Regions from separate parts of the Wansuia hejianensis genome, predicted to be linked through region 1. Evidence: riboswitches for the same ligand, from Rfam matches in the RefSeq annotation. Region 1 holds a riboswitch; each other region holds the start of a gene.
The links. Region 1 has a riboswitch for cobalamin ahead of H9Q79_RS04030 (cadherin-like beta sandwich domain-containing protein). Riboswitches for the same ligand answer to the same signal wherever they lie in the genome.

Region 2: it holds a riboswitch for cobalamin, as region 1 does, so the genes downstream of both, H9Q79_RS12940 (ABC transporter substrate-binding protein) here and H9Q79_RS04030 (cadherin-like beta sandwich domain-containing protein) in region 1, are expected to answer to the same signal.
Region 3: it holds a riboswitch for cobalamin, as region 1 does, so the genes downstream of both, H9Q79_RS18335 (hypothetical protein) here and H9Q79_RS04030 (cadherin-like beta sandwich domain-containing protein) in region 1, are expected to answer to the same signal.
Region 4: it holds a riboswitch for cobalamin, as region 1 does, so the genes downstream of both, H9Q79_RS15535 (TIM barrel protein) here and H9Q79_RS04030 (cadherin-like beta sandwich domain-containing protein) in region 1, are expected to answer to the same signal.

What each region holds. Positions count from the first base shown of each region.
Region 1 covers NZ_CP060635.1:862,705-867,742, reverse strand. The annotation lists gene H9Q79_RS04030 (cadherin-like beta sandwich domain-containing protein) at 1-1,909, opposite strand, end outside; cobalamin riboswitch at 2,276-2,459, opposite strand; gene H9Q79_RS04025 (cadherin-like beta sandwich domain-containing protein) at 2,637-5,038, opposite strand, start outside.
Region 2 covers NZ_CP060635.1:2,776,796-2,781,833, forward strand. The annotation lists gene H9Q79_RS12935 (LysR family transcriptional regulator) at 354-1,292, opposite strand; cobalamin riboswitch at 1,365-1,554, shown strand; gene H9Q79_RS12940 (ABC transporter substrate-binding protein) at 1,677-2,843, shown strand; gene H9Q79_RS12945 (FecCD family ABC transporter permease) at 2,861-3,928, shown strand; gene H9Q79_RS12950 (IS110 family RNA-guided transposase) at 3,987-5,038, opposite strand, start outside.
Region 3 covers NZ_CP060635.1:1,243,290-1,248,327, reverse strand. The annotation lists gene H9Q79_RS05730 (Rid family detoxifying hydrolase) at 1-99, shown strand, start outside; gene H9Q79_RS05725 (threonine/serine exporter family protein) at 147-575, opposite strand; gene H9Q79_RS05720 (threonine/serine exporter family protein) at 572-1,348, opposite strand; gene H9Q79_RS05715 (helix-turn-helix transcriptional regulator) at 1,379-2,026, opposite strand; cobalamin riboswitch at 2,184-2,374, shown strand; gene H9Q79_RS18335 (hypothetical protein) at 2,622-4,319, shown strand; gene H9Q79_RS05705 (4Fe-4S binding protein) at 4,395-4,781, opposite strand; gene H9Q79_RS05700 (MerR family transcriptional regulator) at 4,955-5,038, shown strand, end outside.
Region 4 covers NZ_CP060635.1:3,392,195-3,397,232, reverse strand. The annotation lists gene H9Q79_RS15545 (collagen-like domain-containing protein) at 1-706, shown strand, start outside; gene H9Q79_RS15540 (adenosylcobinamide amidohydrolase) at 842-1,984, opposite strand; gene H9Q79_RS15535 (TIM barrel protein) at 1,974-2,954, opposite strand; cobalamin riboswitch at 3,361-3,555, opposite strand; gene H9Q79_RS15530 (hypothetical protein) at 3,649-3,789, opposite strand; gene H9Q79_RS15525 (DUF3783 domain-containing protein) at 3,813-5,038, opposite strand, start outside.

The sequences.
Region 1 (5,038 bases):
TCTTATCCAGACAATAGAGGCTTCCTGAACGGCCGCAGGCGTAAAGATATTTCTCTCCTGTATAGACGCCTGTCCGGTAATAGCCTCCTTTATCATACTTTCTCCAGACTGCAGATTTTTCTTCCTCTGCCTGTTCAGGCTCCTCATCCGCCGTTGAAATGCAGACCAGGTTGCCATCCGCAAAACCGGCGTACAGATAGCCTGAATCATACCGGAGCGCTGTGGCTGCATTTCCGCCGACTGTATCCACATAAACCCATACAGATTCCAGCGTGCTTGCATTAAATGCCTGTACCTTTCCATCATTGAGCGGAACAAAAAGCATACCTGCCGCATAGAGCGGCTTATTAAAGGAACTGTTTCCTTTTGCAGCCATTTTGACACTCCGGATCATTTCACCAGTGGCTCGGTCAAGATACATCAGGGTCTCTCCGCAGAAACAACAAATATAATTTTCCACCAGTATACCGTCGCTCACGCTGTTGCTGTAATCCGCATTGGAGCCATACTGCTGCTTCCAGCGAACCTCTGCATTGTCCAGGGATGAAGGTGTGGGAGCATCTGTGATGTTCTGGTTGTCTGCGTTTTTCCAATAGCCGCCCCACTCCGCATCCAGTTCTTCAAACTGACTCTCTGAAATTTTCTCCAGGCTGAAGCTCTTCTCTTCGTCCCCTTCCATGACAAAACTTCCATTCTGAGTCTGGTATTCCTGCGCAGAAACGGTATAAGTATACGTTCCTCCTTTAATCAGTTCATAGCGTCCGTCTACCGGGTCGATCTGTACTTTATTCTCATCATAGACGGCAAACACCGCGTCCGCTGGTTCCGTATCAACGGTCAGATAACATATTTCATCCACATACACTGTCAGCACATATTCATAAGGCACCGACTGCACTCCGTCACCCGCCCGCAGCACCGCGATGACCTTCGCGCCTGCAAGCGGCAGCGTATAATTTCCGCCTTCAGCCGCCTCACCGTTTACAGTCAGTTCTGTGCTGCTCTCTTCAGCCGGCGTCATGTGTATCTGTATCTGCGACTGGGAAGAGGGTACGTGTACAGAGTATTCAAACACGTTCTTTTTAAAATCAGGCGTAAAAGCCAGTGGCTCTCCCTTTTCGTCTGTCAGCTTCAGGTCACCCAGGTAAGAGCCTCTGACAATATGGAACAGGTACGTTTCCTTCTGCTCCCCATAAACTACATCAATCACCAGTTCCTTCGGTTCCGTATCATAAGCCCGAATCAGCCGGCCCGCCGTGCTGCTGGACAGTGAAGTTGTCTCGTCAACCGGCAGGTCTACGGAAACCTCCTCCCCGCTGTAGACATCTGTGAAATATGCGGTAATCTTTGCTTCCTCCGTCACATCATCTCTAAGCTGAGGCCTTACGTAAACCACATTGGTGTTTTCGGGGATCCGCAGTATGTATTCCTGCTCCCCTATAGCGCTTTCCCTCAGTTCATATCGGTTACTTCCTGAGCTGTTCTGCATGAACAACGCACTCTCCAGCATTGGGTCCTGAACAGTTACCAGCACCGGGCAGGCAGCGGTAAACCCTCCTGCCGACACAGTTATTACTGCTGTTCCTCCTGCACCTCTGGGAGCCGTCACAACCGCTTCCAGCCCATTTCCAGATACCTGGGCAACTGCGGGGTCGTCCGTACTCCAGACAATTTCCGGATTCTCTGAGGTGTCTTCCGGCAGAAGTGCAGCCAAAAGCGCTTTTTGCTCCCCGGTTTTCATTACGAGACTGGAGCGGTTCAGCGTAATCCCCTCCAGCAGAACCGTTTCAGCTTCCCCATCTGATCCGGCTTCTGCAAACACGTCTGAAGGCTTCCAGAAAAGCACCGATACAACGGTCAGCATGGCAAGCGCTCCCGCAAGCAATCTTTGATACCTTTGTCGCCTCATCCTTTTCCTGTCCTCCGTTTCCTGTCTTACGCACTTTAAGATTTGATGTGCAGCCGGGACAGTCTGCCCCTCTCCACATCATCAGCTTTCTTCCCATATGGCCTTGCCATACAAAAAAGCCTCTCCGAAGAGAGGCTTTTTACATATATCCAACATACAGCCGCACTTCTCCCCATGACTAAAACGATTTTCACGTTCTTCATGAGACAGTAGGTGCGGCGGGCTGTCCGCTCGGTCAGGCTGAATCTCCTGCACGGCACCGGGATCTGACCGGCTTTCCTTTTAACGCTTATGCGCGGCTGTTTCATATTATATTTTCAAGAAAACACACAAAAAAACAAATCTCCGCTATGCTTTCGGATATTTGCCCTATGATCTCCAGTTGCTTGTATTCTGGCTTAAAGTACAAACCTACTCGCCGTCCCTTCCCGGTTCCCCAGTGGTTATGACAGCTTTCGTCCTTATTACAGCGGAGATAAACCGCGCCGGACTCTCACCGGCCTTCCCGGAATGAATGTCTATCCATTCCACAACTGTACAAACGATCCATATTCTCTTGTCAACTGTTCATTTCAATAATAAACGATATCTTCTTTTTTGTCAATGCTATTTTCGTGTTCTAAACCTGCCGGGGTGTACGGGTCCCGTTCATAAAATTGAGGGGGCAGCAGACCCTTCAGTGCCGCCGCTCCCCCTGTAAACATTTATAAATCACAGTCCGGACTTGTCATTTTTCTCCGGCCGCTACCTGGTCAAGCAGCTGTACCACATCTGTGATATCTACTTCTCCATCACCGTTCATATCGCCAATTGACAGTTCAACCGCTTCCCCGGCCGCCACCCGGTCAAGCAGCTGTACGACGTCTGTGATATCCACTTCCCCGTCCTCATTCAAATCTCCCAACATCACGGACGTGGGAATATCGGCGCTGCAGACGGCAGAGACACCATCGTTTTCTGTTTTCAGGACCATATACACCTTCATCGCGTCTCTGGACAACCCTGTTAAAGCCAATCGGTTGCTTCCTGCCGCTGCCTCTGTCTTCAGGCCTTCACTCTGAATCCTGTCAGCGTCCGGCGCCTCCGCGTCTGCTGCCTGCACCAGATAATACAGCTCGCCTGCCTGGCCTGCGCTGACCGTCAAATCAGCCGAAGAGGATTTCCTGTTCGTAACGGCACCTTCCGCCAGCGTTAACTGAACCTTCGTATTCAATGTAACCGTATAGCTTCTCGTCTGACTGCCGTCTGCAGAGCTCACGATTAACTGCACAACAGCAGTTGCAGCATTTGTACGGTCTTCAAAGGAGACGCTGATATACTTGTTGCCCTTATAGTTTGTGGTAACCTTGAGTTCGTCTCCCTCATTTTTTCCACTGACGCCGCTGACTGCTACAGCTTTAAGCGTATCCGAAGCGTTTAGCTGGCCAAACCAGATATAACCGCTGCTCTGCACTGTTGCAATGCCGGCCGTGTAATCCGTAGACATTGGCTCAAATTCTGGCGAAACTGTAAATGCGGTTCCCATTCCTTCATTGGGGTTATTGGTAACCGTCAGGGAGGTCAGTGTCGGTCCGCTCAATACCGTAAAATTATAGACTCTGTAGGAATCTCCCTTTGTCAGCTGTACCTGTATCTCAGCCCTTCCGTCCGTCAGGGCGATCTCCTGGGTGCTTCCCGCCGTTCCGTTTATCCGAACCTCCGCGCCGTCGCTTGGCGTCAGCTTCAGATTGATACTTTCAGTGCCTGCGTCGACGGTAATCGTATGGTCTCTGAGGCTTCCGTTGAAATCCTTGCCGCCATCCAGAACCGCATTACCGCCTGTCGCCTGTATTTCCTTCAGATATGTCTCTGACCGCGTAATCACAAACTGCCACGCAGAGTCATTCTTCATATATATGTTTCCGTCGCTGTCAGCTACTGCGCTGGCAATGCAATATTGCTCATGATTCGGCGTATAGAAGACGCCTGAAGCAGGATCTGCTTCTGTCATGCCCGCCTTATCCTTAATCATGTACAGCGTACCATGAGCTGAGTTCGTCAGAAAATAAACGTATACATAGCCGGTCTCTTCTTCGTAGCCTTTAGTAATCAGGCCGGAGGTCTGCGGATAACCGTCGGTTGGAACCACGTAGGCCGCACTCATCGCGCCGGTATCTGGATCAATGCTTCCGACCAGAATGCCATAGCCTTCAGCGCCAAAACTTTCCCCACCGCTGTAACCAATATATACCCGGTTATTGTATACCGCAGGCGTACTGGTGCTGGCTCCGCCGAAGTACAGAGGCTCAATCAAATTTTCCGTATCTAATATTCCTTCCTTCGTCAAATTGTAGGAATACAGATTGCCTGACTGGGTCGTAAAATAAATTCTTCCGTTATAATAGGAAACATCACTGCGTACAGATTCACCCAGCTCTATCTTCTGTACCGCTTTTCCTGTAATTTTATCCACGCAGCAGAGCGTTCCATTCGTTTTACGCGCGTTTGTAGTTGTTACAAAAACATATTCTTCATTGGTCCAGGCGCCATTCCACTGGAAGGTCTCACCCAGCCCGCTGTTCCTCCATACAGCTACTTTCTCTTCCGTTGTGCTGGAAGGATCTTCATCCGTCACAGACAGGCAGACAAAGTTGGAGCCGCTGTAGCCCTGGAAGCCCAGGTAAATATAGCCGTCATCATAACGGATAGAGCTGTTGCAGCCGCCTCCCAGAGGATCTCTGTATACCCAGAGAGATTCCAGGGTGGACGCGTTGAAGCACTGAATCACTCCATTGTCCAAAAGCACGAACAGCATGCCATCCGCATAGGTAGGCGGAAGCAGATTGAATCCCGCACTGGCCTGCACTGCTGAACCTGTCTTCAGCACCTCTCCGGTTTCTTTATCCAGCATATATACAACACCCTTGGAAATCGTATAGACCTTATCGTCTACGATAATCGGCGTAGTCCCGCTGGTAGGGCTTACATAATCGCCCGTCTGGCGTTCCCATTTTACTTCTATGGTTTCCTTGGTAATCGGAGTCTTGGATGAAACAACCGACTGATTGTCATCCCCTGCCCGAAAGCCCGGATAATCCGCGTCCAGTTGAGGCAGCGGCTCAGTTTCCGGCGCTTTTTCCAAAGTAAAGG
Region 2 (5,038 bases), 1.9 Mb from region 1:
CACACAGCAGGACAAAAAAGCCTGCTTTCAGATATATACCGGAAAGCAGACTGTACAAACCCAAACCCTGAGCAATATAAAAGTAAACTTATATAAAAACAGGCAAGATACAGACAATCTATCTCCGGCACATAAACAGCAAGTGCCGCACGCGCATGCAAACCAGACCCTGCGGGCACCTCTAGCTGTCTACATAGCGCATTCATAGATTATCTGAACATCTTACCCTCCTGAATTCTATATTTGAAAATACATTCCTGTATTTTCCCTGTCGAGGCACATTATACCACACAATTCTCCGAAGATCAAATATGTATCAGGTTTCCTGGCTGTAACACATAGACGGATTCAGGTCATTTCTGTCCTGAGGCTATAAGATTACGAATATCCCGTTTCAGATAGCTTAAAAACTTCTCACCCAGCTGGCTGACCGTGCTCCATTTCCGGTGCAGGTAACCCAGATGCAGATAACCGATCTCATGCTTCAAAGACCGGGCCACGACCTCTCCCGTTCCCTTATGAAAAGCGTCCGCATTGCTGTTGGTCAAATCCGGCCCGATGCTGAAGCAGTCTGTATTCCGCACCAGGGCGATTTTCGTGCAGCGGTCGCTGACATGGACATTTTTGCTCAAAAGCTTATAAAACAACGGTTCTTCCGAAAAATGAGAAGTTTCTATCTCCTGGTCATAGGTCACAAAAGGATATTTTTCCAGATCTTTCAGAGTCACCTCCGTTTTTTCTGCCAGCGGATGAGACTTCCGAAAAAACACGAAATTATTGACACAGGCAACCTCTGTGAATTCAATTTCATAAGATACCAGCAGCTTTTCCATCGTTCGCAAATGGGATTCCTGTATCGCCAGAATTCCCAGCTCACTTTTATTGCCAGCCACATCGTGTATCACCGAATTGGTATCACACTCACGAATCGCCATATCGTACGTGTCAGTATCCGCCTCCTTGAAAAGCTCTATAAACGCCCGGACTGAAAACGGCAGGTGCTGGGTGGATACGGAAAAGCGCATGGGAAGAGATTTCCTGGAATGATAGCGCTGCTCCAAATACTGAGTCTGCTCTACAATTTCCCTGGCATACCTGATAAAGTCTTCCCCATCATAAGTCAGCGTCACCCCGCGGTTTGTCCGCTGAAATAATTCCACCCCCAGATCCGTTTCCAATTCTTTTAGAGCAGCCGAAAGAGTGGACTGAGAAATAAACAGTTTTCTCGCCGCTTTGGACAGGGAACGGCTGTCCGCGATTTCTAATATATATTTCAGATTTTGTAAAGTCATCTTTCTCTCTCCTTTACGATTATATTATCAATAAAATTGATGACTAGCAATAGAAAATTCGAAAGCGGGCGCTTATTGTAATCAAAAAATACGTATGCTATAATATATATGTACAAAATATTTCATGGAATTCGGTCTAATGCCGAAGCGGTGCCGCCACTGTAGGACGGAGCTAATGCAAGTATGACACTGGAATTTTCCGGGAAGTCTGCAAAAGTGATGATGTCGAGCCAGGATACTTAAATATTTTGTGATATCCCTCTATTTAACGGACCATTAGATGGGGGTACAAAAGAACAGAGCGGACTGTTTTTTTATGTATCCTTTTCTCAAAGAAAAGGATTTTTTTATTGGTTCAAATACAGAATGAGAAAGGAAATAACTATGAACAAAGCAATCAAAAACAGGACACTCGCCGTGGTATTATCCGCCATTTTGGTCGGCGCCACTTTCTGCGGTTGTGGGAAAACCGCAGAAAAAACGGATACATCTTCAAGTTCCGTAACCAATGATTCCTCTGCGCTTACAGATAGCTCCATATCTTCTGTCTCTTCCGATGATAATAATTTTCGGACCGTTACCGATGCAGCAGGCAATGTGGTAGAAGTTCCTGCGAACATCACGAAGATCGCCGTTACACCTCTGCCCTGGTCTTCTGTCATTTACGCAATTGACGGGAGTTCTGAGCGTATCGCAGCACTTAATCCCGGCGCCTTGGGCGGAACTGCCTACAAGGGACAGTTCTTTGAAATCCTGGATCCCTCCTATGGCTCTATTAACAGCACCGCCATCGGAAAAGATTTTTCCATCAACATGGAAGAAATCGTCAAGATGGGTGTCCAGGCCGTAGTCATCTGGGATTATCAGGAGGATGAAGCAAAACAGTTGAAAGAACTGGGAATCGCCCCTGTTATGGTAAAAAATGAAACCGTTGAAGAATTGCAGAGCAGCTTCCGGGCTGTGGGTGAGCTTCTCGGAAAAGAAGACCGCGCCCAGCAGTTTATCGATTTATATGGAAATATATATAATGAAATCCAATCCTATCAGGATCAGGTATCCTCCGCGGAAAAACCAAAGGTTCTCTATCTGAGAAATTCTGATTTGAAACTGCAGGGCAATGACAATTTTATAAAAGAAGCTCTGGAGCTGGCCGGCGCAGACAATGTGGCCGCCGACAGTTCAGAAATCACTATGGAGGATATTATCCAAATCAATCCTGATATTATCCTTTTAAGCTGGTTTGATGATTTTACTCCTGACGACTTGTACAACAACGCCATTGACGGACAGGACTGGAGTTCGGTAAAAGCCGTACAGGAAAAACGGGTATACAAGACACCCATCGGCATTTACCGTTATGACGCCCCCGGCGTGGAAACCCCGCTCATGATGGAGTGGCTGGCCACTATGATTCAACCAGAAATTTTTTCTGACATTGATATAAAAGCGGAAATAGCAGACTATTATAAAACATATTTTAACATTGATCTGTCGGAGGAAAATCTGGCACAGATTCTCTGTACAGAGATGAATAAAAACAGCGCGTCTTAAAAAGGAGTAGCCACCTTATGAAAAAGAAACACACGCAAAAAAATTATAAGGTGATCTTGCTCTGGCTGCTGCTCCTGCTTATCGCACTGACAATCGTAGCCATCGGACTGGGGAGATATTTTATCTCTCCAGTTCATGTTGTCAAGATTCTTTTTTCCAGGATATTTCCTGTCACCCCCACCTGGGAACCACAGGCCACAGGCGTTATTTTCACCCTCCGGCTGCCGCGGATTCTTTCCGCCCTCTTGGTAGGAATGGCCCTGTCCCTCTCCGGTGCCGCGTATCAGGGTGTATTTAAGAACCCCCTGGTGGCTCCCGATATGCTGGGCGTTTCTGCCGGAGCCTGTGTCGGCGCTTCTGCAGCCATTTTGCTGCATTTTGGACAGCTGGGAATTCAGGTCGCCGCTTTCATCGGCGGCATTATAGCCGTAGCTATGGCCACCGCCATTCCCAAATTCATAAGGAATCAATCCATGATGACGCTGGTTCTGGCAGGAGTCATTGTCAGCGGCGTCATGAGTTCCATTTTGGGACTATTAAAATATCTGGCCGATCCCGACACGGAACTGTCTGAAATCACTCACTGGCAGCTGGGCAGCCTATCCTCCTCTGTCTGGCGGGATGTCATCTACGTCGGCCCGGCCATTCTGCTGGCCGCATTAATCATTCTGATCATGCGCTGGAGAATCAATATCCTGTCTTTGGGTGAGAACGAAGCGAAATCACTGGGTACGGATATTCAGAAATCCCGGGGAATTATTATCATCTGTGCGACAGTCCTGACCGCCAGCGCCGTTTGTATCAGTGGGACTATTGGCTGGATCGGCCTGGTCATTCCCCATTTCGGCCGCATGCTGGTGGGGCCAGATAATCGTAAATTGATACCCGTTTCCGCTCTGCTTGGCGCTGCTTTCCTGCTGTTGATTGATACGGCTGCCAGAAATATCACCAGCGCGGAGCTGCCCCTGAGTATCTTAACCGGCCTCATAGGAGCGCCATTCTATTTCTATTTATTAGTAAAGTCTGCAAATAAAAAGTCAAGCAGAAATTTGAGAACTTTGAAAAATTTATACAGGTTGAATTAAAAGTACAAAAACCAGACCACCGCAGGACGTTGGTCTGACAAAGATATGAAAGCTGGGCTTAGTTTTCTCCCGTTTCGGGCAGTGATGCGAAGTATTCCCGTACCCGTCCGTAATAAATACGGAGAAACTTGTTTGCGCCGGCAGTCATGTAGACGTAGTAAGGCTTGCCCTGAGCACGTTTTTTATCCATAAAGACGTAAACGGGGTCGTCAATGGGCGAACGCTTGATTAGCCCGTCCATGATCTGAAAGAGCGTCCTTCGCAAATGGGGAGAACCTTTCTTTGAGGTACGCACGCTCTTCTGGACGTGTTTGCCGGAATCGTTCTTTCCGGGATCGACGCCCGCAAAGGCTGTTAGGGCTTCCCGGTGCGTGAAACGCGTCACGTCCCCGATCTCAGCCATAAGCTGCGGACCAAGGGTAGAGCCGACGCCGTTCATTGCCATGACAACGGGATATTCCGGTAGAGCAGAAGCGGTTTCGTCCATCTTTATCCGAAGGTTTTCCACGGTTTCGGAAGCGGTGTTTAGCATGGCGACAGCCTGCCGGATGAGCATTTTCGTGTTGTCATCTTTCGGGAACACGGCAATGAGGTCGCAGGAAGCCTCGTAGACTTTCTCCGCTTTCTCCGCACTGAAATTGTAACCCTTGTGCTTGCACCATTTCCGATAGTGCTCCGTAAAGGCGGAAAGGGATTTTCCCCGGACACAGTCCACATGCCAGTAGGTGTAAACAAAATCCACCCATTTCTGGCTGCCGTCGCTGCGGGCGGGACTGTCAAAGAGGTCGTTCGCGCCCGGGTAAGACTGGTCGAGCAGTGCAATGAGGTTGTTCTTCATGGCAGTTTTCTGTGCCATAAAGAAGCTGAACTGCCGGTTCATTGTTTTGAGTTGGTTGCGTGTTTTATCCATGCTTCCATATTGCTTCAGTTTTGCCCATCGGTCAAGAGTATATCGTGCGATTTTTTTGGAATCCGCCTTGTCCGTCTTGGGAGAGCGGAGGGAATCATCAGCGAAATCCCTGATGAGGACAGGATTTACGGCACTGACAAAGATGCCGGCGTCGGAAAGCCAGGCGGCAAGCGGCTCGTAGTATCTGCCCGTGTGTTCCA
Region 3 (5,038 bases), 380 kb from region 1:
TTTTTCGAGGGAGAGAATCCGGCCCGGTCCTGCGTTGCGGTGAAAGAGCTCCCGAAGGCGGCAAAAGTAGAGATTGAGTGCATGGCAGAGGCTGACTGAAGCCGGTGAGAGGGGATCTCAGCACCGGGCGATGCCTGCTTGTGCAGCTATTTTTTACTTTTTGCCGCCCGCTTTAGCAGTATAAAGAGTGAATCTGCGATGAATATTGCCACTGCGATTGCCCCGGCAATTTCCAGCGTCATCAGAAGCTGATGATTTGCCTGGGAGCGGGTTCCGCGGAAAAACTGATATACGGCGCGGTACAGATATGCTCCGGGCACCAGGGGGAGGATGCTTGGGATCAGGAATACAGTTACAGGGCTTTTTAACGTTCTGGCAAGTATGTGGGAGGCCAGAGAGACGAAAATGGCGCTGACAAAGGTGGCCAGTATGATTCCCTGGGACTCAAAGAGCAGATAGATCAGCCAGCAGCCGGCTCCCAGCAGCCCGCACCAGACGACGTGTTTTCTGGGCACAGACATGAATATGGAGAACGCTGCAATGGCGATAAAGGCACTGATAATCTGGAGTATCATAATCCTGCACCTCCCAACATCATTCCGAGTCCGGTACCAATAGCGATAGCGGAGGCCAGCAGCACGGCTTCCAGAGCCTTTGACATGCCGGAGAGGTAATCGCCCTGTAAGGTATCCCGGACAGCAGTAGTGATGGCGGCTCCGGGTATTATGGGCATGATGGTACTGATGATAATTGTGTCAAGGTTCATGGGCAGCCTCAGAGTTTTGGTGAGCAGCAGAGCACCGAGCGCGATGACCAGAGAATTGGCAAAGTTGAATAGATAGGGATTAAAGCCGATCTGTTCACCCAGGAACATACACAGGATTAAAAAGATCCCATCTATTCCGGCGCCCAGGGCATCCATGTGATTTCCGCCAAAGATCAAAGCGAATGCGGCTGATATCACAGGAACGCTGGCATAACGCAGCCACCGTGTATAGAGTGAGCGGGGCAGGCGCTTCAGTTCATAATTCGCCTGCTTAAGGGTAAGCTGTCCCTCACAGAGTTTTCTGGAAATATCGTTGGTCAGGTATATTTTATACAGGTTTGTGTCCCGGCTCCGTATCCGCTTGACGACAGTCAGAGAATCGTGATAAGGGTCGTCAAGAGTGACGAACATGCCTGTGACAGTGACATATGCTTCAGTCGACTGGAAGCCTGACAGCTCCAGAATCCGTTGAATCGTATCCTCGACGCGGTATATCTCCGCCCCGTTCTGCAGCATGATCTGACCTGCCAGAACGGCGGTATCCAGCAAAAGTTTGTAATCTGTAATGATTTCCGTTTGCATGTAAGCGTTCTCCCCCAGGGTTTCTATCGTTTATTTTCTTCCGCTTGTATCCATATAGCTGTATAGCGTAAATTTTGAAATTCCAAAGAATCTGGAAACCTTTTCGCCGGACCGTGTGATGAGGAAAGCGCCTGATTCGCTGAGAAAGCGTATGGCTCTTATTTTCTCTTCTTTATTCATGAGAGCCGCGGGTTTACCGATCAGCTTTTCAGACTGCCGGATCAGACTGTCCAGAAAAGTATTTACGTTTGGCGGGGCAGAAGCGGTGACGCTTGATTCTGAGTCCCGCGCATATGGCGCCACAAGGCATTCCAGTGACTGGCTGACGGCGGACAGGGCGGTGATATCGTGGTGTATGGTCAGAAGATAGTCGATCCGGGTGCTCTTTTCGTTGCGTATATAGAGAACGCTGGATTTCAGCAGGCGTCCGTCAGGCGTGCTGTTCAGCAGTCCCAGCCTGTCCTTGGGAAGATAGTTTTCCCGTTTGAGATCTGCAAGGATCTGGGCAGATGGGCCGTCGCCTGGTTTACGGTTTGTGACGTGGCCGTTGACGATATAAACAATGGATTTTTCCGGCGCATATTCTATCAGGTCACAGACAGCGGCCTCGCAGTCGGCGCCGAACTGGCCCGCCAGCCCGTCGGCTGTCTGAATCAGGTATTTCCATGTCTGTGTCAAGGGTAGCCCTCCATGATATCAACAGTGAAAAACAAGTGGTATGTTTAGAAAATTCAGCTAAAAATATAATAGCATTGAAAGATGGGAAAAACAAGATCGTAGAAAAAAGAACCTAATTACTTGATATTATAATTTCTATCTGTTATAATATGGACAGTTAAATACAGGGATTTTCAGTGCCGGCAGAGTGATCTGTCCGGTTAAAAGGGAATCAGGTGTAAGTCCTGAGCGATCCGGTCACTGTAAGCAGGGAGTGAAGCTATAGAAGCCATTGCATTTAGAATGTGAGAAGGCATAGCCAAGCGAAGATCTGCAAGCCAGGAAACCTGCTGAAAAGGTTAGTGAACAGCTTCCGAAGAAAGTGTGTATTCATAAGATGACTGAACAGGATCAGTTTATTTCTAATATCCGAGAAATGAACTGTATCTTTAAAATGGCATCTGCCTTCTCCAGAGAAGACAGATGCCATTTTTGCTTCTATGGTTTCTTCATGGGTGATAGTCTGTCATGTACCGGGAAGCTACATTGACAGGAATCCGGCCGCCTCTCAAAAGGCCGTCATCCGGGCAATTTGCCTTTGAGGAAGGAGAAGAAAATGAAAGGAAACATGAAGAGGTTTCTGGCAGCTTTTCTGTCATCGCTGATGGTGCTGGGAATGGCGTCAGGTGTGTATGCGGATACTCCGGAAACACAGAGCCAGACTGAGAACAGACCCCAGGAAGGAACAGAAAGCCAGGGCAATGACAGCCTGACACCGAAGCCGGGCTCTTCGGAAAGTCAGAAAACGACAGAGACGGAGGAGAGCGGTAAACAAAGTCCACAGACACAGAATCCGGAGAAAGACACAGATACCGGCAGTGCGGACAGCAAGAAAACGACGCAGGGCAAAACAATGATAGCTCCGTCAGTTTCAGGAACGCCGGAAGCTTCTAAAGTGCCTGAGGGATCAGACGATACAGATACTTCAGGTAAAGACAGCGGTAAAGCTCAGTCTGAAGAGAAGAACAGTCTTGAACCGGACGGCAGGGAGGACAGCGAAAATCCGGCAATTTCAGGCGCAGAAACTGAGGAGACACAGGCCGAACGAAAGTTCGAGATCCAGAAGACAGAATTAAAAAAAGATCAAGGACAGTTAATAGTCACAGTATATACAGAGAATAACGACTATGACCGTATCTACATAGGTTCCAGGGAGGATACTGACAAGACTCCTGTAATTGAAGGAATCAAACAGGTAATGGGCGGTTATAGCTTCCGTTTCCAGGTGGAAGAAGAAAAACTCGGACAGAGGTTAACTGTCGTACCGGGAGTGACGGAAGAGGATTCCTGGTATACGGATAAAGATGTTTACTGCGATATCCCGGAGATGGAAGAAGAGCAGGGATTTTTGGAGTTTTCAGCTGTAGATAGTCTGCGGGACCAGGCTGTAATGTCGATTTCTGAGGGAACTGACAATTCCGGGAATGCGGAAATTAATGCTCAAAAGCCGGACGGGACCACATTTCCTATGTTTAATATAGAAAAATCGACAGCGCAGGTAAATGGGGACCAGATAGATATCGTCTTATATTTGAAAGCAAATGCTTCCGGTAAGTTCACATATAGTGAGATTTATCTGGGGAGCAAAGAAGATGAGGAAAAGACACCAACTATAAAAGAAAATGTCAATGAGAGTAATCAGCAGGTATACAGTTTCAGTGTTCCATTGTCAGTACAGGGAACGAATGTAAAGTTTGTTCCTATTAAGGCGGATGGAAGTCATGAGATTGACCTGGCGCAGAAGATTTCAGATAAAATCATGTGTGTGAAGGGAGATGTCATATCACACTACGGCGTGCCAGAAGAAATATTCCGGGAAGAAATCATCAGGGATCTGTATGAGATAGATAACGGCTTTTTTGATCCCTGCTTTGGAAGTATCGAGCTTCCGCGGCCGGAAGGGGAGCCGGAGATCTTTGTCCTGTCCTCGTGCGGCACAGGGATATCTGTGTTCCGGAGTCTTCAAAAGGAAAATATACCATTTGCAGCAGGGATTTTGTACACCAATGACATTGATTATCAGTTGGCCAGGCTTTTGGCTGCCCGTGTAGTGACGGAAGAGCCGTTTCGGGAAATCAGCGGGGAACGGTACAGGGAAGCACTGGAGCTTATGAGCCGGTGCGGAAAGGTGATTAACGCAGGGGTCAGGCTGGGAAGCTGTAACCGGAAGATGGTGGAGCTCATAAAAGCCGCTGAAAAAATGGAGCATTACATCTGCCTGGAAACCCGCCGGCACAGACGCGGCGCGGTCTGAGGGAGGGGATGAAAAAGAGGCTGTTTCAATCTTTGTTGAAACGGCCTCTTTTTAGATGTAATCTTTATGGAAGAATCAGCCTTCTACGATCTCCAGCACATCCATGGGGCATGCTTTTACGCAGATTCCGCAGGCGATGCACTTAGAAGCATTCGGGCTTTCTTCAGCCTTGACCATTACGTGGAAAGGACACGCCTCGACGCATTTGCCGCATCCGGTACAGAGCTTTTTGTCGACCATGTACACGCCCTTCGCGTTCTGCTTGATGGCTCCGGCTTCACAGGCCTCTGCGCATTTTCCGCACTGAACGCAGACCATCGGCTTCGGCTCGCCTTTCTTCTCAATAATTTCCAGACAGGCTTTTCTGGGATCGGCAACCTTGTAGAATGCCTCGGAACAGGCTTCCACGCATGCCAGACATGCCATGCAGGCAACGTCTTTCTTTGCTTTTAGTTTCTTCATGTTGAAATCCTCCTCAAATGTTTTAACCCACTCATATCATAACAGATTTTTGTCAAAAAGTACACAATGAAATCGAAATATGGCAAAAGGCCCCGCCCTCCTGTGGGGAAATATTGGAAAGGGGTTGCTTGTGACGTAAGGTAATGAGCTATAATGTAAAAGAGGTGATTAGGATGGCAAATAAAAAAAGGGCAATACCAGAAGGATATATGACTGTGGGCGAGGTAGCAGGGAAAATGGGCGTCACAGTCCGTACT
Region 4 (5,038 bases), 1.4 Mb from region 1:
GCCTACCGGCATTGCGGGCGCTGTCGGTGCTACCGGGCCTACCGGCGCTGACGGCGCTGTCGGAGAAATCGGACCCACCGGACCTACCGGCGCTGAAGGCGGTGCAGGCGAAACCGGTCCCACCGGGCCTACTGGTGAAACCGGGCCCGAAGGGCGCGCCGCAACAATTAATATTGGCAATGTAACCACCGGAGACCCTGGCACTGAAGCTCAAGTATTTAATTCTGGAACTGATACTGACGCCATATTCAACTTTGTCATTCCCAGAGGTGAACCCGGAGGCGGAGGCACTCCCGACGTATTAGGTACTGTTGATACTGCAGCTCAAATACCTGCAGCCGGAGAAGCCCTGACTTTCACCACGAACCCGCTTATATCAGGAACAGCAATTACGCACCAGGCAGGCTCTTCTGACGTCAATATCTACCAGCCTGGCATATATCAGGCAGCCTTCCACACAACAATGACCGCTAATACAGGAACCACAATACCAGCACAGGCAGCTGTGCAGCTTTACCTCAACGGTACGCCGATCCCTGGCTCTGCAACTCGTTATACGTTCTCATCTTCAACGGAAGTTGGAACGCTCTCAACTAATGTACCATTCCAGGTGGCACAGACACCATCCACTCTGACAGTCGTTGTTGAAACTGACGGATTTACCGTTACGGACCGGGCTCTCACTGTATACCGTCTTGGAGATTAAACCAACGCATCATGCGTAGACTGTGCCGCTGATACATTGGTTCCCCACTCATAGAGAACTGGAGTTATTTCTTCTGAAGTTCCAAACAGGAGGTAGCCCTCAGGGCTGCCTCCTGTTCCTGTATATCGGTCTATTTTACGAATAGTTTATGATCCTGTTAATCAGTCTTTCCAAATACTGCTCTGCCATTCGGCATATGCATGCCTCTCTCTCCCCGGGCTGTACCAAAGACTCCTTTTCCGTCATCTCTTCCTGAAGGCCTGCCAGGCACAGCATCTGTGTACCCGCTTCCCATGCTTCCTCAGGGCTTAGTAGCTCCCAGTCCAGCTGATCGAGCAGATGGGCGTACAGAGAGGTATATGTAACCAGCGTATTATCTGTTTTAATATGATCCAGCCGGTCTTCAAACTCTGCTCTGGAGATGACTCCTTCCGCCTGTCTTCCCTGAAAAGCGGCCCAAAGGCTGTCCTCTGTGATGCCAAAACGGTCCATCCGGTTAAGTATGTTATGCTGGTAAGACGGGCAAAGGCCTGACTGAAGATAAAGTGCTTCTTTTACTGCTTTTTTTACAGTCTTTCCGATGTACTCACCCAGCTTACTATGTTTTCCTGCATTGGTCAGGTAAGTGTCAGACTCCGCATTGCATACAATAATTGTGCCATCGGTTCCCGATCCGGTAGCCAGTCCTCTGGAATAGCGGCTGGGCGCCAGAAGCTCCTGAATCGCCGCCGTTTTCGCCTCCGTACAGGATACCAGAGCCCGTGCCAGAGCTCCTTCCGACAGATCCGCATCAATATACAAAATAATATTTATGGTTCCTGGTTTTACTTGATAAGATGCCTCAGACTTTTCATGCCAGGTCGCCGGGTCGCCGATCCGCCCGGCATTATTTTTAATACCTCCGGTCACTATGGCTGTCACAGAAAAATCTTCGTATGACATCGTCTGAACAGACACATTGTCCATACTGGCAGCCGTAGACAGCCCCGAACAGTGTTCCGGGTCCAGACCCAGATCCTCCAAAGCCAGGATATCCATGTGTTCCCGGTAGGTATCCGCCCGCATAGTGCAGGCCATACCCGGACCCGGATTGCCGTCATTATTAAATACAGCCCGCAGGTCTGTACGGTATCCTCCATTGTTCGGTCCGGTACTCAGCACCTTGCGCTTCCCTTTAAAACAAACAACCAGTGATTTTTTATAATGATGTACTTCGTCTCCACCAGGTAATTGAAATATTTTCATGATTTTATTCCCTTTCAATCTCTTACACTCCATCAACCATTACTCCAAGGGCCTCACACTGTCTCAGCAGCTTTTCCTCATGCTCCTCCCTGTCGCTGGTAATCAGTTCATAAGTCAGATAATCCGGTGCAACTGCCTCTATAATTTCACGGACTCTTGGCGTGGTAAAGGGGAAATGCCCGTCAATCTGAAATACATGTTCATAACAGGCGCTTACCCGCTCTTTGTGTGTCTTAGGCATTTCATCCCTTTTTTTCAGCAAATCTTTAACATACTGCCCGGTCAGGCTCTGATTCAAATGTATTCCTTTCATATAGGGGATCATATCACTGTGCGCACGCACCATATCCAGGATATAATCAACAGCTTCTTCCTGTGCCGCAAGCTCCAGATTCGTATGCATCAAATGTCCCGTATCCAGCATGATCCCTTTTTTAGGATAATGGATCTGATCCAGAAGCCGCCTGGTAATCTCAGGCCTGGTAAGAGTCAACCCTGGCCACCAGAGATTTTCCATTAAAAAATCAAATTCATAACCCTTTCCATCCAGCAAGTCGTTCACCAGTTCCGCAGTGTAATCCACTACCTCTTCATCCGTGTGACTGAAAGTGTATGTAAAAAGCTCTGTCATTTTCACATCACTAACATGAAATACAACATAAGAAGCCCCCAGTCTCCTGGCCGTCTCCAAATCTTCGGTCAGAGGTTTTATCATCCCTTCCCGCTCCAGACTGCCAAATACCTCCTCTGCCTGCTTCAGCGTGTCATATTCCGCTTCCAGTGCAGCCATGTCTCCTTTCCACAGGTCAATCCATTCATTAAAAAACCTCAGATGAACTCCTACAATATCTTCTGACGGAAAAAAATCCAGCTTCCCGCCAATACAATGCATCAGTTCAAAACCATCACAGCAGAACCTGCGCACGAAATCAGCAGCATCTTGTCCATCCTTGTAACGGTCTGTATCAAAACTGCAATCCGTAATGTTAATCATCTTTTTCATCTGTCCCGTACTCCTGTACCACTGTTTTTTCCGCTCCTGCTCATAGTTTCCCGCTCAAACACCTCTGGCCCCCACAGGGCATACATTATGGGGTGCCCTGCGTTTTTCCCAGCAGGAACAACTTTCTTCTGTGCAGTTATCTGCAAAAAAAAAGCTCCCGCTCAGGGAGGATAACAATTAAAGTGGGGAGAATGACTTCGGCGCCCGATCGCTGTCAAGCGGAAAACCGGACCATCATTCGTTGCGGAGGAAAATGATGCGGTATAAACAGTGTACCCGACTCCGAAGTATCTCACCCTGCCGTTTAAACGGTGCATAAATCCCGCTCGAAGGTTCCCGGCTGAGTGAATACTCTATCAGGCATTCCATATCTGATGGATAGATGGAAAACTTTGCTCGGAAGCTTCAACCTTATACGGAACAAGCAGGTTTCCTGGCTTACAGATCATCGCGTGACGCCCCTTCTCATATGTAAAAACATACAATGGATAACCGCGTCGTACTCCCTGATTACAGTGACCGGATCGCTCGGGTTTCTCACCCAATTCCCTTTTCACCGACATGATTCTCATGCAGATGCACTTGCAACGTTGATATGGAATTTATACACAACATAATATTACCATCAGACATACTCTCTGTCAAGACATCTCATGTATTTTTTATGGACACAAAGAATCCACTTATAGTTAAATTATGGTTTTATGGCGAGAGGATGATAGATACCCGCTGCTTTTCTGGCTGTTCCAGACGGTACAACGGCTCTCGCCAGCAAGCTGGCGCGCCCCTGTTCCGCCCCGTCTCCCGCCAGCCTTTCGTCCGGGTATCCAAACACCTCCCCTCTCACCGGCCAATATTTTATTTCATTTTTTTCTTCCGAACGCCCATGACAACGGCTCCGGCCCCGCACATGAGGACTAATGCGCTCCAGACAAGCAGGGAGGTTCTGTCAGAGGTGTTTACGGAGGAGGAGGTTTTCTTCCCTGAGGTCAGCGCCGCTGCAGGCATCACCGAGGGACTCACAGACGGTATCTGTGCCTGACCGCCGCTTTCGGCCTGTCCGGGTCCGCCCTGCTCCGCTTTACCGGTTGTGACAGCCAGTATGGCCATATCGCTGCGTCCCACCGGGCTGACGGCGTACATTTTAACCGTATAGGTGGTTTCTTCTTCTAAGCCTTCAAGGTATGCGGAAGTATCCTGACCTCCGCGCTCATAAGTTTTCACCAGCTGTTCACCGGCATATACAACAATACTGTAATTCTCCGGAGCCGGACAGTTATCGGCAGCGGAGGCGGCTGCCCAGTTCAGCTGGATACCCTGGTTTCTCACCATAACGGACACGTTTGGCCTCTCAGGGACCTGCAGCTGAGCTGTCAGTTTACCAAACATATTTACGCCTGTCACAGTAACCGTATTTGAAATCAGACTCTCTGCAGGCACTCCTGTCAGTGTCTGGCTTTTTTCACCGCTGCTCCAGCTGTATTCATATTCTGCGTCCTCCGGGCCATCCTTAACACGGACAGTCATGCTATAGGCGCCGCTGTTTTCTTTTTCAACTGTAATAACGGCAGTTCCCTCTATTTCTGTCATGCCTGTCAGCTCCAGATACTGCTCTTTAAGCGCAGAGTACGCTGACTGAAGACTGGCAAGCGGAGGTTCATTAGATGAAAGGATTTCTCTGGCTTCACTGAGGGCAGTCTGGAAATCCGCCCAGCCCTCTGTTTCCCCATACGTATCTTCTAAAAGTTTTTCTGCTTCTTTAACCATATTTCCCAGAGCCAGCAAGGCCTGGAAGACATCGTGCTCCTCTTCGATATCTCCAATCAGTTCATAAAACAGATATTCCCGGTTATATTCCGTGACAATCGCCTTATGGTCAATGCGCAGCCCGCCATCTGTCATAGCATCAAGGAACCGGTCCAGCAGGGATTCCGGCAGATTGCACATAAGCATAAACTCTGTAGTATAATTTACTCCTGTATATGGTTCAACAGCAGACTCATAGCCCTCCAAGCCGGCCAGATATCCTACAGATTCATTCAGATGACCGTATTCCATAGTCTCTGCCGGGATGCCGAGGTTGT